One region of the Arthrobacter sorbitolis genome, then DNA from elsewhere that is predicted to be linked to it. Evidence: predicted binding sites of a transcription regulator. Region 1 holds the regulator's gene; the other holds the start of a gene.

Region 1 (7,386 bases):
CTCCGTCTCCGAGATGTGCGGCAACGGCGTGCGGGTCTTCGCCCACTTCCTCCTCGCCCGGGACGCCGCGGAGCTGCCCGAGGGCGGGGAGCTGGCCATCGGGACCCGGGCGGGCGTCAAGCGGGTGACCCGCTCCGGGGACGGCTACGCCGTCGACATGGGCCCCTGGGAGTTCATCCACCCCGACGCCGCCGTCGCGCGGGGCATGGACTCGCTCGTCGACATCGGCGGGCTCGACGTCGACCGGCCCGCGCTGTCCATCAGCATGGGCAACCCGCACACCGTCGTCGCCCTCGCCGAACAGGCCGAGCTCGACCGCACCGAGCTGCACCGGGCGCCCGTCGTCCAGCCGGTACCGCCGGAGGGGACCAACGTCGAACTCGTCGTGCCCGCCGATCCGCTCGTGGGGAACGACGGCGTCGGGCGCCTGACCATGCGCGTGCACGAGCGCGGTGTCGGGGAGACGCAGTCCTGCGGCACGGGAGCCTGCGCCGCGGCCGCCGGCACGAGATTCTGGGCCGGGGAGGGTGCACCCGCCCAGTGGCTCGTGACGGTACCCGGCGGCGTCGTCGGGGTGACCTTCTTCGCCGGTCCCGACAACCGAGAGCACGTACAGCTCAGCGGGCCGGCCGTCCTCGTGGCCGACGGCGTGCTGCTGACCGCCGGCTGAGCGCGGCACAGGGACCGCCCACCGCGGGATTCACTCCCCGCGGCGCACCTCCAGGATGCGGTACGACTTCGAGGTCTCCGCGCGCCGCACCGTGAAGTCGCCGGGCAGTTCCTCGGCGAGCCAGCGCTGCAGCGAATCGGCGCCGAGGTTCTTCTGCACGACGAGCCACGCGGTCCCGCCGGGCGCGAGGCGCGGCAGCCAGCGCAGCAGCAGGGCGTGCAACTCCTGCTTGCCGATCCGGATCGGCGGATTGGACCAGATGGTGGAGAACTCGAGGCCCACGTCGACGTCGTCCGGCGTGCTGGCCGTGACGTTGCCGAGCCCCAGCCGCCGGGCGTTCTCCGTGGTCAGCGCGAGGCACCGCTCGTTGACGTCGACGGCGAGGACCTCCGCGTCCGGCGCCTTCAGCGCCATGGTGAGCGCGAGGGGACCCCAGCCGCAGCCCAGGTCCAGCAGGCGCTGTCCCTCGGGCTCCGGCACCGAGCCGAGGAGGATCGCCGTCCCCTTGTCCACACCGTCGGGACTGAAGAGGCCCGACGAGGTCACCAGGTCCCTGCGGCTGCCCGCCAGGACGACGGCGAGGGGCCTGCGCGTGTCCGGTCCGGCCGGTCGTGCGCTGAAATAGTGCTGGGCGTCCGGCTGCGGCTCCTGCTGTGAATCCATGGAGGAAAGCCTAGTGGCACCTCCGTGCCCGTCCCTCCGCGGTGGCGTGCCCGGGCGCACCCCGGTTTCGCCCGGGGAGAATCCGCTGGAGCGCCCCGAGGGGCGGCCGTAGAATCGGAGGACATCCAACTAGGGAGAACATGACCGAGAATCACGGGCATTCCACCGGCGCCGACATGGGCCCGGAGGAGATCCAAGCCGTTATCGACCGGATCCTGGCGAGCGACGAAGCTGCCGTGGCGAAGGCGAAGAACGGGACGAAGCCGGAGAAGACCGCAGCACCGATCGAGACGACCTGGCGTTCACGGGCGCTCGCCCTCTCGGGTGACGACGAGACGTCGGACGCCGACGGGGACCAGCAGGACCTCGCGGAGCGCCGCGCCCTCCGCCGCGTCGCCGGACTGTCGACGGAACTCGAGGACGTCACCGAGGTCGAGTACCGGCAGCTCAGGCTGGAGCGGGTCGTCCTCGCGGGGCTGTGGAGCGAGGGTACGGCGCAGGACGCCGAGAACTCGCTGCAGGAACTTGCCGCACTCGCCGAGACGGCCGGGTCCGAGGTGCTGGACGGCATCGTCCAGCGGCGCCCCAAGCCGGACCCCGGGACGTTCCTCGGCTCGGGCAAGGCCCAGGAGCTGAAGGACATCGTCCAGGCCACCGGAGCCGACACGGTGATCGTCGACAGCGAGCTGTCCCCGTCGCAGCGCCGAGGCCTCGAGGACATCGTCAAGGTGAAGGTCATCGACCGCACCGCCCTGATCCTCGACATCTTCGCGCAGCACGCGAAGAGCCGCGAGGGCAAGGCGCAGGTCGAGCTCGCGCAGCTCGAGTACCTGCTGCCGCGCCTCCGAGGCTGGGGCGAGTCGATGTCCCGCCAGGCCGGAGGCCAGGTCGGCAGCGCGAGCGCCGGCATGGGCTCCCGAGGCCCCGGTGAGACGAAGATCGAACTCGACCGCCGGAAGATCCGCAACCGCATGGCGAAGCTGCGCCGCGAGATCGCCGGGATGAAGCCCGCGCGGGAGACGAAGCGCGCCAACCGCCGACGCAACCAGGTACCCTCCGTCGCGATCGCCGGCTACACGAACGCCGGCAAGTCGTCCCTGCTGAACCGGCTGACGGACGCAGGCGTCCTCGTGCAGAACGCGCTGTTCGCGACGCTCGACCCGACGGTCCGCCGGGCGGAGACGCCCGACGGCATCGGGTACACGCTGGCCGACACGGTCGGATTCGTCCGCTCGCTGCCCACACAGCTCGTCGAGGCCTTCCGGTCGACCCTGGAGGAGGTGGCGGACTCCGACCTCATCCTGCACGTCGTCGACGTGTCGCACCCCGACCCGGAAGGGCAGATCGCCGCCGTGCGCGCCGTCCTGACGGAGATCGACGCCCGCAAGGTGCCCGAGATCCTCGTCTTCAACAAGGCCGACGCCGCCGACCCGTTCGTCATCGAGCGGCTGCGGCAGCGAGAGCCACGCTCCATCGTCGTGTCCGCCCGCACGGGGGCGGGGCTCACCGAGCTCCGTCAGCTCATCAGCACGAGCATCCCGCGTCCCGGGGTCAAGCTGGACCTGCTCGTGCCCTACGAGCGGGGCGAGGTGCTGAGCCGCCTCCACGAGGAGGACGTGGAGATCCTCGGCCTGGAGCACGTCGACGACGGGACGCGCCTCGAGGTGATGGTTCGCGAGGGCCTGGCGGCCGACCTGGAGCCGTACCTGCGGCATGAGTGACACACCACGGTCCGGCGCCGCCGTCGCGGCGCCGGTCCCGGGCCCGTCCGCTCCCGGGAACCACCAAGCGATCAAACTGCTCGACACCGCCGTGGCCGCGATGGGCGGGGAGATGCGCACCGGCCAGCACGAGATGGTGCGGCAGGTCAGTGAGGCCATCCGCTCGGGCGACCACCTGCTCGTCCAGGCCGGCACCGGGACCGGCAAGTCCCTCGCGTACCTCGTCCCGCTCATCGCGCACGCCCTGGAGAGCGACCGGCCGTCGGTCGTCTCGACCGCGACGCTCGCCCTGCAGGCGCAGATCGTGGGCCGGGACCTCCCGCGCCTCCTCGAGGCCGTCCGGCCCGCCCTCGCGCGCCCCGTCGACGTCGCCCTGCTCAAGGGCCGCTCCAACTACGTCTGCCTCCACAAGACCGGCGGCGGCTTCCCCGAGGAGGACGTCCCCGATGCGCTCTTCAGCCTCGGCGAGGACGCCACACCGCACCCGTCGCCGCTGACCGGGGGCGCGCCCTCGTCGGCGCTCGGCCGCGAGGTGGTGAGGCTGCGCGAGTGGGCGGACGGCACGGACACGGGCGACCGCGACGACCTCGTCCCCGGCGTGAGCGACCGGGCCTGGCGGCAGGTGTCCGTGTCCAGCATGGAGTGCCTGGGCGCCGCCCGCTGCCCGATGGCGCAGGAGTGCTTCAGCGAGAAGGCCCGGGCCGCCGCCGCGGACGCCGACATCATCATCACCAACCACGCGATGCTCGCGATCAGCGCGTTCGAGGGGCTCGCCGTCCTGCCCGAGTACGACGTCGTCGTGATCGACGAGGCCCACGAGCTGCACGACCGCGTCACCGGAGCCGTGTCCGGGCAGCTCTCGGCCTCCATGGTGGGGGCGGCCTCCACCGCCCTCCGCCGCCACGCCTCCATCGGCACCTCGGCCCTCGACACCGCGGCCGCCGCCTTCGAGGCGGCCTCGGAGCTCGTCCCGTCCGGGCTCCTGCCCGGCGGGCTGCCGGATGACCTCGAGGAGTCGCTCGCGCAGGTCCGCGACGCAGCACGGGCCGCACTGTCCGACACGAAGACGGACGGCAAGTCCGAGGCGGACGCCGACGGCGGGCGGCAGGTGGCCCGCTCGCGCGTCACGCTGGTCTTCGACCTCGCCGAGCGCATCCTCGCGGCCACCGATTCGAACGAGGTGGTCTGGGCGTCCCGGACCAGCACCTTCACACCGGGATCCGGGTATGCGCAGCCGGACGAGGGTGCACCCGCGACACTCAACGTCGCGCCGCTCTCGGTCGCGGCACGCCTGCGGGAGGGCCTCTTCGAGGACCACACGGTGATCCTCACCTCGGCGACGCTTGCCATCGGGTCCGAGTTCGGTCCCGTCGCGGGGTCGCTGGGCCTCAGCGGACCCGGCGCGCCCGCCTGGACCGGCGTCGACGTCGGCAGTCCGTTCGACTACCCGCGCCAGGGCGTCCTGTACGTGGCGAAGGACCTGCCCAAGCCCGAGCGCGGCACGTCCGACGCGCAGCTGCAGGAGCTGCTGACGCTCCTCAGGGCCTCCCGCGGGGGTGCGCTCGGCCTGTTCTCCTCGCGGCGGGCCGCAGAGGAGGCGGCCGAGGCGCTACGGCCCCAGGTCGACTTCGAGATCCTGTGCCAGGGGGAGTCCTCCCTGAGCGGGCTCGTCGACCGGTTCGCGGCCGAGCCGGACACGTGCCTGTTCGGCACGATGTCCCTGTGGCAGGGGGTCGACGTGCCCGGCGCGTCGTGCCGCCTCGTCGTCATCGACCGCATCCCCTTCCCCCGGCCCGACGACCCCCTCATGACGGCCCGCACGCGAGCCGTCGCCCGCAACGGCGGCAACGGGTTCATGAGCGTCTCGGCGACCCACGCCGCGGTCCGGCTCGCCCAGGGGGCCGGACGGCTCATCCGTTCCACGGGGGACCGGGGCGTCGTCGCCGTGCTCGACAGCCGCCTCGCCACGGCCCGCTACGGCGGCTTCCTCCGGGCCGCGCTGCCGCCCTTCTGGGCGACGACGGACAGGGCCACGGTCACCGGGATCCTCGAACGCCTCTCCGTCCGCTGACGGTCCTGCCGATGCCATGCGAAGGGCGCCGCAGTTCCGGACTGCGGCGCCCTTAGCATGCCCGGTGGTGCGTGCCCGGACCTAGAGGGCGCGCATCACCGAGACGACCTTGCCCATGATGCTGGCATGGTCTCCGAGGATCGGTTCGTAGCGGGTGTTCTGGGGCAGCAGCCACGTATGGCCGTCGCGCTGGCGGAAGGTCTTCACCGTCGCCTCGTCGTCGAGGAGAGCGGCAACGATGTCGCCGTTCTGCGCGCTCTGCTGCTTCCGGACCACCACCCAGTCCCCGTCGCAGATGGCGGCGTCGACCATCGAGTCCCCCGAGACCCTGAGCATGAAGAGCTCCCCATGGCCCACGAGCTGCCGGGGGAGGGGCATGACGTCCTCCACGACCTGATCGGCGAGGATCGGCCCACCGGCTGCGATGCGCCCCACGAGCGGGACCAGGGCGGTGTCGACGGCGACCCTGTGCTCGGCAGAGGGCCGCTCCGGCGCCGACCCGTCACCGGTCGCCGGCTCGGGCGGCAGGGTCAGCGGCAGCAGGACCTCCATGGCCCGGGGACGCTTGGGGTCGCGCCGCAGGTAGCCGAGCCGCTCGAGCTGCGAGAGCTGGTGCGTCACGCTCGACAGGCTGGCCAGGCCGACGATGTCGCCGATCTCCCGCATGGAGGGCGGGTAGCCCTTGTCCGCGATCGAGCGCTGGATGGTCTCGAGGATGGTCAGCTGGCGCGCGGTCAGGCCCTTCGACACCGAGCGGCCGCGGGGGCGGCCACGGCCCGCCGAGATCGGCACGGCATTCGCCGGCACCTCGGCCGTGTTCGATTCCTGCCGGTCCGCCGATGTTCGTTCCGCCACTGTGATGCCTTTCGCCTGGGACTGCAGATCCCGTTGTGCCCGCCTGCCGCCCTCCGCCGGGGCGGGAGCGATTCTGTCAGTGGCGGGTGATTTCCTGAGGTACATCGACGCCGTGCCTGCCGCTTGGTGGCAGCAGGTGCCGTCCATGCCCTGCCCTGTTCACGCTAGGGCAGACGGTGGGGCTTTTCAAACATATGTTCGAGCGAGTCTCGACAAGGGTCGTCGGTCAGTGCTAGAAATAAGCTCAGATGAATTAGAACACGCGTTCGAAACGAGAGTCCAGCCCCGACCGGCTGTTCGAAGGGAAAGAGGCTACGTAATGGCTGAAGCACCAGCACAGCACGGCAGCACGGCGCTCTGGGCGCTGACCCCCACGCGTCCGGAGCCGCACCTCCGTCTCGTCCGGTCCGCCCCGCCCGCGACGGCCCCGCTCACCCGGTCCGTCCCGCTCCTCCGGTCCGTCCCTGCCCTGCAGTCCGTCCCGCCCGTGCGCACGGCGTGGACCGGGCCCCGCGTCCCCAGGCCCCGTGGCTCGGCGTCCCGCACCGCCACGTCCACGCTGTCCGATACGTCCATGCAGCCCCGTACCTCCATGCAGCGGAGTACGGAGCGGCCCGTGACCCTGACGCGGCGGGGACGGCTGGTGCTGGTCGGCCTGCCGATCGCGCTCGGCGTGGCGGCCCTCATCCTCCTCGGCGCCTTCCTCACGTCGCAGGCCCAGGCCTCGGAGTCGCTGCCGGCACCCTCGTCGACCGTCGAGGTCAGTGTGGCGGCCGGCGAGTCCCTGTGGGACCTGGCGCTCCGGTACGCGCCGGACCGCGACCCGCGCGAGGTCGTGGCCGAGATGGTCGAACTCAACGACCTGCGCAGCTCCGTCGTCCAGGCGGGCCAGAGCATCGCCGTCCCCGCGGCAGGATAGGCAGAGCCGGTCCGGCCGCCGCAGGCGCCCAGCCCGACTTCATTAGCCGCTGAAGTCGGCATCGCTTAAACTGGGAGCGTGCCCTCCTCCGTCGACGCCCTTGCAAACCTCCCGCTGCGTAACGACCTCGTCGGGCTGCACCCCTACGGTGCGCCGCAGCTCGACGTCCCGATCCTCCTGAACGTCAACGAGAACACGCACGGTGTCCCGGCCGATGTGCATGCCGCGATCGTCGAGGCCGTCGCCCACGCGACCCAGGGCCTCAACCGCTACCCGGACCGCGAATTCGCGGAGCTGCGGAAAAACCTCGCCGACTATCTCGGCCACGGCCTCACCCCGGACCAGCTGTGGGCGGCGAACGGCTCGAACGAAGTACTGCAGCAGGTCCTGCAGGCGTTCGGCGGGCCGGGGCGGACGGCGATCGGATTCCCGCCCACCTACTCCATGTACCCGCTGCTGGCCAGCGGCACGGGCACGCGGTACGTCA
Region 2 (7,386 bases), on a different contig from region 1:
ATCAGTTCGAGCAGGGTCTCGTAGTAGGACGTGGCGACGGCGTCGATCGCGGTCGCCGGGCGTGCCGGGAGTTCGCCGGCCTGGCTGGACTCGCTGGAGGAGGCTGCGGACGCGTCGGAAGCTGGAGTGTTGTGGGTCACGTCCCGAGCCTAGCGGCAGGTGGTTGCCGGAGGCCACAGCGCCGCCGGTGCCACGTGCCGGCCCGCCGGAGCGACACCCGGCTCTCGGACGCCGCGACACCGGGCCGGTGGCGAACAGGAGTCGTGCCTGGACGTAGGGGCGGGTGATGAGTTCCGGATAGTGGCCGGAGGGGTCGAGGAGGTAGACGCCCGGTCCTCCGTGCTCGGTGTTCGTCTCCCCGGGCCGACTCCGCTGCGGGTCGGGCCCTCTTCGTTTGCATGGGCTGTATCGACTGCCGAACATCGATGCAAGGAGCACCACGGATCAGCGGGCGACGAGTTCGCCCGTCCGGGAGCGGCTCCGTCGAGCCTGACTGGTCATTCTGTCGACGAGCCTGTCGCCGCCCATTCCCGGGGTCCAGACCGATGGTGCCGCACATCACGAACAAGGATTCGCGATTCTCGATCACCTCGCGACGTGAGGTGAACAGCTCATCGCCCGACAACAACTCAGAAGCATCGTTGATGATGCTTCGATTGCCGCGAGGAAGTGCATGGTGAAACGACGACGAACATCGAATTCCGGCGTTCCACGGGCAGAAGTGGGATAGTCCCATCGAATTGCAGGAATTGCAGGGATCTCGAGTGCTGATCGAATTTTTCCGTCGTGGGTGGAGAGGATTACAGCAAAAGTCCGGGGAGTGATTCTCGTGACGTCAGAAGGGGGGTGGGTCGGGTTCGGTGGTGTAGGTGCGGCCGGTGGGTGAGGTGGCGGTGAGGGTGCCGGGGGTGTTGTAGCCGCCGGGTGTTCCGGTGGGGCTGCCGGGTGTGTCGGGTGTGTCGGGTGTGTGTTTTTCGTGGGTGTAGGGGGTTTGGGTGTAGTGCCAGATGCCTTGGGTTTTGAGGTGGTGGTGTTTGCGGCAGAGGGAGGCGAGGTTGGTGGCGTTGGTGGGTCCGTGGTGGGACCAGGGCACGGTGTGGTCGAGGTCGCAGCGGGAGGCGGGGATGGTGCAGCCGGGGTGGCGGCAGGTTTGGTCGCGGACGCGGAGCCAGTGTTTGAGGTCGGCTGGGACGGTGTAGGTGGTGCGGCCGACGCTGAGTACGGCCCCGGTTTCGGGGTGGGTGAGGATGCGGGTGAAGGAGGGGGCGTGGGCGGCGAGGCGGCGGGCGATGTCGGCGGGGATCGGTCCGTAGCCTTCGAGGTCGGCGGGGGCGTCGTCGACGCCGAGGAGGGTCAGCACGGGCACGGTGACATTGACGTGCGCCCGGATCCGGGGCGAGGACGCCGGGGCGCTGCACCCGCCACAGCAGGCCCCGCCCCCGCAGGTCCCGCCCGCACGACTGGCGCCCGAGCCCGTGCTGTCGGGGCCCGTGCTGCCCGAGCCCGTGCTGTCCGAGCCCGCGCTACCCGACCCCGTTAGGCCGGCGCCGCTGCTGGCCGGGCACCCGGTGCCGCTACCCGTACCTATGCCGGTGCACCCGGTGCAGGGGGTGCAGGGGGGTGGGTCGGTGAGGAGGAGGTCGGTGAGGACGTCGGTGCGCAGTTGGGTGAGGGTGCGGGTCTCGGTGGGGGTCTGTAGAGAACGGGCGGTGCTGGTGAGGCGGGTGTCGATGGCGGTGGCGTCGGTGGCGGGCAGGTGGACGTGCAGCCAGGCCATCGCGTCGTGGTCGGGTTCGAGGTCGACGCGGCGGCGGGTGGTGGCGGTCGCGGCGCGTTGGTGGAGGGTCTCGGGGTGCAGTCGGCTGCGCAGGGTCCGGGCTTTGCGGGCGAGGCGGCTGGTGGTGGTCTCGGCGGCCAGGGGCAGGAGCTGGTCTTCGAGGAGGGCCGCGGTGGTCGCGGGCAGGCCGGTGTATTCGTGGAGCAGGGTGGTCGCGTGGGCCCAGGAGATCGTTCCGGCGTGCAGGGCCGCGTGGGTGCGGGGGTGGTGGTTGACCAGGACCGCGGAGTGCTGGACGAGGCGGTGGGCGGTGCGTTCGGGGATGCGCAGCAGGCAGGCCAGTTCGGTCGCGGTCGTCGTGTCAGCGAGGTTCGTACGCCGCCGCCTGACGGGCTTCTGAGAGGATTGTCCGCCGGTTTGGTAGTCGAAGAATTCGTCTTCGAGGAGTTGGTGGAGTTCCTCGGTGGCGGTCGCGAGGTCCGCGTCGATGCGGGCTTTGTCCGCGGCGAGGGACAGGATGCGGGCGTCGATCCGCTCGCAGTCGGCCCGATACTCCGCGGTCGTCCTCATGCACCGATGATCCCGCCCACCACCGACACTATGAGGCGATGAGGGCCGTTCATCGAGCGCCTGCAGATTGCACTGCGGACTGCTCGTTGTTCGTGCCGAACGCATGATGGGAACGGTTCGGAACATTCGCCCCGCGTTTCTCCTTTCCGACCGATACCTGCGCCGATCTCGGACCGTGACCGGATCGTTCTCCTCGTTCCGTAGTTCCCCGAGGTCCACGGGCCTACCGTGGTGCACAGCGAGCAGGTGCACAGCGAGCAGCTGCACCGCGATCAGGGTCCACTACGGACAGGTGGCCCGTGATGCGCGAGACGCACAGGACCTGGAAGAGCCACAGGGGGAGCACATGAATCAGCAACGTACAGACGGGACGCACGCGACGCACACGGCGCGACGAGGCGCCACGGCGACCGCCGCCCTCGTGCTGCTCACCGCCTGCGGTACGGCGCCGCCGGACCAGCAGAAGGCGCCCGTGGAGCGCGTCGTCGTCCAGCAGGATCAGTACCCGGAGGCGCAGGAAGCGATCCTGCGGTCCTCCTACCGGCTGGGTGCTGCGCTCACGGCGTCCCCCGACTCCAACCAGGTCACCAGTCCGGTCAGCGCGCTCTACGCCCTGTCGATGCTGCGGGCCGGCGCCGGCACGACGACGGCGGAGGAGATGGACACCGTGCTGGGCTTCACCGCCGAGCACCACGAGGCGATGAACGCGCTGCTCGGCGGTGTCCAGCAGTTCGACGGAGACCCCGGCGACATCGACGAGGAGACCCCGCCCAGCACGCCACTGCTGCATCTGGCCAACGCCGTGTTCGTCCCCGAGGAGGGGCAGACGGGAGAAGCCTTCCTCGAGGTCCTGGCTCGGCAGTACGGAGCCGGCGTCTATCCGGTCGACTTCGCGGATCCCTCGACGCCGGCGCGCATCGACGACTGGGTCTCGCAGGAGACCGGAGGCCGGATCGACACCGCCCCGCTGGAGGCGACTCCCGACACCACGCTGTCGCTGCTGAACACCGTCTACTTCGCCGCCGCCTGGGAGGAACCGTTCGATGCCACGGAGACGAGGAACGAGCGCTTCACCCTGCCGAGCGGCGCGGAGGCCGAGGTGCCCACCATGCATGCCGCGGTCACGGTCCGGCACGCCGGCGGCGCGGGATGGAGCGGCATCGATCTGCCGTACGGCGAGGGCTTCTTCATGCGGCTCGTCCTGCCGGACGAAGGGTCGGCGCCTGCCTGGGACGAGCAGCAACTCGCCAACATGGCGGACGCCCTTGACGCCGCTGAACCCGTTCCCGTGGCCCTCGCCCTCCCCGCCTGGGACCACGCATACGACCAGGACCTGCTCGTTCTCCTCGCTGCACTCGGGCTGGAGGAAACAGTGGGTCCGAGCGCCGACTTCGGTGCCATCCAGCCCGGGAGTGTCATCGCCGGTGGTACCCAGACGGCGAACATCACCGTGGCGGAGAAGGGGACGATCGCCGCAGCGGTGACGCAGTTCGCCATGGTGACGAGCGCCCGGATCCCACCTGACCTGAGCATCTCCTTCGACCGGCCCTTCGGCTACCAGATCGTCCACGAGGACACCGGGCTGGCGGTCATCATGGGAACCGTCGCGGATCCGCGCTAGCGGGACCCGGGGCCGTACCACCCGGACAGGGTGGGAAACTCCACGGCAGGAAAGCCCGCGGCGGAGCGACCACCCGCGAGCAGGACAGCAGCGGGAACTAGCGGACGCTGCGCCGCCAGGACCCGGGACCCGGCGTCGGACCCAGCCGCAGCAGGGCGCGCCGCACCCAGGACCGGCCCTGGTTCGGGGCGTCGTCGCCGTCGCCCGCGCCCTGCAGGGCGACGACGACGGCGGTGAGCGCCGCCAGTTCCTCATCCGTCGGATGGCCGGACACCACCGCGAGGACGGCGTCGCCGTCGGCCACGCCCGGATCACCGGAAGGGACGCCGGCCGGCGAACCCGTAGGGGCATCCGCGAGGGAGACTCCCGGGCCGCCGTCGGACACGCTCTCCACGCCGGTCACAGCGGGATGTTCCCGTGCTTCTTGGCGGGGTTCGAGGCCCGCTTTTCCCGGAGGGCGCGGAGCCCGCGGACGATCTGCAGGCGTGTCTCGGACGGGGCGATGACGGCGTCGACGTATCCGAGCTCGGCGGCCTGGTACGGGTTCAGCAGCTCCTCCTCGTACTGCTGCACGACATCGGCGCGCGCGCCCTCGACGTCCCCGCCGGCCTCCGCCACGGCCTTGAGCTGCCCGCGGTACAGGATGTTGACGGCGCCCTGGGCGCCCATGACGCCGATCTGCGCCGTGGGCCAGGCGAGGTTGAGGTCCGCCCCGAGCTTCTTCGATCCCATGACGATGTACGCGCCGCCGTACGCCTTGCGCGTGATGACGGTCAGTTTCGGGACCGTCGCCTCGGCGTAGGCGTAGAGCAGCTTGGCACCGCGCCGGATGATGCCCTGGAACTCCTGGTCCTTGCCCGGCAGGAAGCCGGGAACATCCACGAGGGTGAGGATGGGGATGTTGAAGGCGTCGCAGTGACGGACGAACCGCGCGGCCTTCTCCGAGGCGTTGATGTCGAGTGTCCCCGCGAACTGCAGTGGCTGGTTGGCCACGATCCCGATGGTGTGGCCCTCGACCCGGGCGTAGCCCGTCACGACGTTCGGCGCGTACAGCGCCTGCATCTCGAGGAAGTGGCCGTCGTCCACGATCGCCGCGATGACGGCATGCATGTCGTACGGCTGGTTCGCGGCGTCGGGGATCAGCTCGTCGAGGGCGAGGTCCTCGTCCGTCACCTCGGGCTCCTCCACGAACGCCGTGAGGGGTGCCTCCGCGAGGTTGTTCGACGGCAGGAAGTCGAGGAGCTCCCGCACGAAGCCGATGGCGTCCGCCTCGTCCGCGGCGAGGTAGGCGGAGGTGCCCGTCGTCGTGTTGTGCTGCCGTGCCCCGCCGAGGGTCTCCATGTCCACGTCCTCGCCGGTGACGGTCTTGATGACGTCGGGCCCGGTGATGAACATGTGCGAGGTCTTGTCCACCATGACCACGAAGTCGGTCAGGGCGGGGGAGTAGGCCGCCCCTCCGGCGCACGGGCCCATGATGAGCGAGATCTGCGGGACCACGCCCGAGGCATGGACGTTGTTGCGGAAGATGTCGGCGAACATCGCGAGGGAGGCGACGCCCTCCTGGATGCGCGCCCCGCCGCCGTCGTTGATGCCGATCACGGGGCAGCCGTTGCGCAGCGCGAACTCCTGCACCTTCACGATCTTCTCGCCGTTGACCTGGCTGAGCGACCCGCCGTAGACGGTGAAGTCCTGGCTGTAGATCGCTATCAGGCGCCCGTCGACGGTGGCGTACCCGGACACCACTCCGTCGCCCAGCGGCTTCTTGCGCTCCATGCCGAACGCGGTGGAGCGGTGGACGGCGAGGGCGTCGAACTCCACGAACGAGCCCTCGTCCACGAGCAGGTCGACGCGCTCCCGGGCCGTGTTCTTGCCGCGGGCGTGCTGCTTCTCGATGGCCTCGGGACCGGAGGGCTGCTCCGAGAGCGCCTTACGCCTCCGGAAGTCAGCGAGCTTCCCGGCCGTCGTCGTGAGGTCGGGCTGCAGGTCCTGATGCATGAATACTCCGGTCGGCGCGTGGATGGGGGATGCACCGGCGGCTGGAGGTTTCCTCCAACGCGCGGCGCAATCCACCAAGTCTAGTGAGGTTCCGGGGGCTCGCCGTTGTAGGACGTCTACAGTTTCGTCCCCCATCGGTTAGCCGGGGAGGTGATGTTACCCGCGGGTAACAACGGTGCGTCGCAGCGCCGTCGGGCCGGTCCCGCTGCTTATGGTGGAGCCATGACTGCACGCAACGAAGCCCAGGAATCCCCGGCGGTGGGCACCGGACGAGCGGCCGGCGCCACGCTCGCCGGACGCACCATCATCATGTCCGGCGGGAGCCGCGGCATCGGCCTGGCCATCGCGCTGCGTGCGGCCCGCGACGGTGCGAACGTGGTCATCATGGCCAAGACCGGTGAACCCCACCCGAAGCTCGAGGGCACCGTCTACACCGCCGCCGAGCAGATCGAGGCCGCCGGCGGGCGTGCCCTGCCGATCGTCGGCGACGTGCGGAACGACGACGACGTCCGCGCCGCCGTCGACGCCGCGACCGGCACGTTCGGCGGCATCGACATCGTGGTCAACAACGCCTCGGCGATCGACCTCACGAAGACCCCCGACGTCGACATGAAGCGCTACGACCTCATGGCGGACATCAACGTCCGCGGCACCTTCATGCTGAGCAAGTTCTCCCTCACCGCGCTGAAGGAATCCGACAACCCGCACATCCTCACGCTCTCACCGCCCCTGAACCTCGCGCCCCGCTGGGCCGCCATGCACCTGGCCTACACCATGGCCAAGTACGGCATGAGCCTGACCACCCTCGGACTCGCCGAGGAGCTGAAGGACGACGGCGTGGCCGTGAACTCGCTCTGGCCCGCGACCCTCATCGACACCGCGGCCATCCGCAACATGCCGGGCGGGAGCCGGATGGTGCAGGCGGCCCGCAGCCCCGAGATCGTCGCCGACGCCGCCCACGCCGTCCTCGTCCGCCCGGCCCGCAGCTGCACCGGACACTTCTACACCGACGAGCAGGTGCTGCGCGAGGAGGGCATCACCGATCTCACGGGCTACAGCCTCGGAGCTCCCGAGGACCAGCTCGTGCCTGACATCTTCCTCTGACACCGGGGCTCCGGAGCCGGAGCCGGGGGCGCCGGTCCGGATAGGATCGATGCCATGTCCTCCCCCTACTCCAATCTCGAGCGCCCGGGCCTGAACCTCGGCGCGCTGAGGACAGCGGTGTGCATGCCGTCGGGTCCGTTCTCACGCCTCGACATCCTGCAGCGCACGGGGTCGACCAACACGGACCTCGTGGAGAATGCCCAGCGCGAGCCCGCCGGCTGGCCCGATCTCAGTGTCCTCGGGGCCGAGGTGCAGACCGCGGGCCGCGGACGGCTGGGCCGCAGCTGGGTGGCGCCCGAGCGGTCGTCGCTCTTCGTCA

What was found. The regulator LexA, encoded in region 1, represses DNA repair genes until DNA is damaged. The targets are predictions, from matches to a motif close to TCGAACANNTGTTCGA.
Region 2: the regulator LexA is predicted to act here: its motif matches at 2,443-2,458, upstream of ACX80K_RS12330 (HNH endonuclease signature motif containing protein).

Annotation. Positions count from the first base shown of each region.
Region 1 covers NZ_JBTNDM010000012.1:42,716-50,101, reverse strand. Annotated here, with positions in the region: gene dapF (diaminopimelate epimerase) at 1-670, shown strand, start outside; gene ACX80K_RS15690 (class I SAM-dependent methyltransferase) at 701-1,333, opposite strand; gene hflX (GTPase HflX) at 1,474-3,054, shown strand; gene ACX80K_RS15680 (ATP-dependent DNA helicase) at 3,047-5,125, shown strand; gene lexA (transcriptional repressor LexA) at 5,207-5,932, opposite strand; gene ACX80K_RS15670 (LysM peptidoglycan-binding domain-containing protein) at 6,300-6,899, shown strand; gene ACX80K_RS15665 (histidinol-phosphate transaminase) at 6,978-7,386, shown strand, end outside.
Region 2 covers NZ_JBTNDM010000006.1:88,161-95,546, forward strand. Annotated here, with positions in the region: gene ACX80K_RS12325 (DUF885 domain-containing protein) at 1-47, opposite strand, end outside; gene ACX80K_RS12330 (HNH endonuclease signature motif containing protein) at 836-2,347, opposite strand; gene ACX80K_RS12335 (serpin family protein) at 2,694-3,968, shown strand; gene ACX80K_RS12340 (acyl-CoA carboxylase subunit epsilon) at 4,066-4,371, opposite strand; gene ACX80K_RS12345 (acyl-CoA carboxylase subunit beta) at 4,368-5,951, opposite strand; gene ACX80K_RS12350 (SDR family oxidoreductase) at 6,186-7,067, shown strand; gene ACX80K_RS12355 (biotin--[acetyl-CoA-carboxylase] ligase) at 7,122-7,386, shown strand, end outside.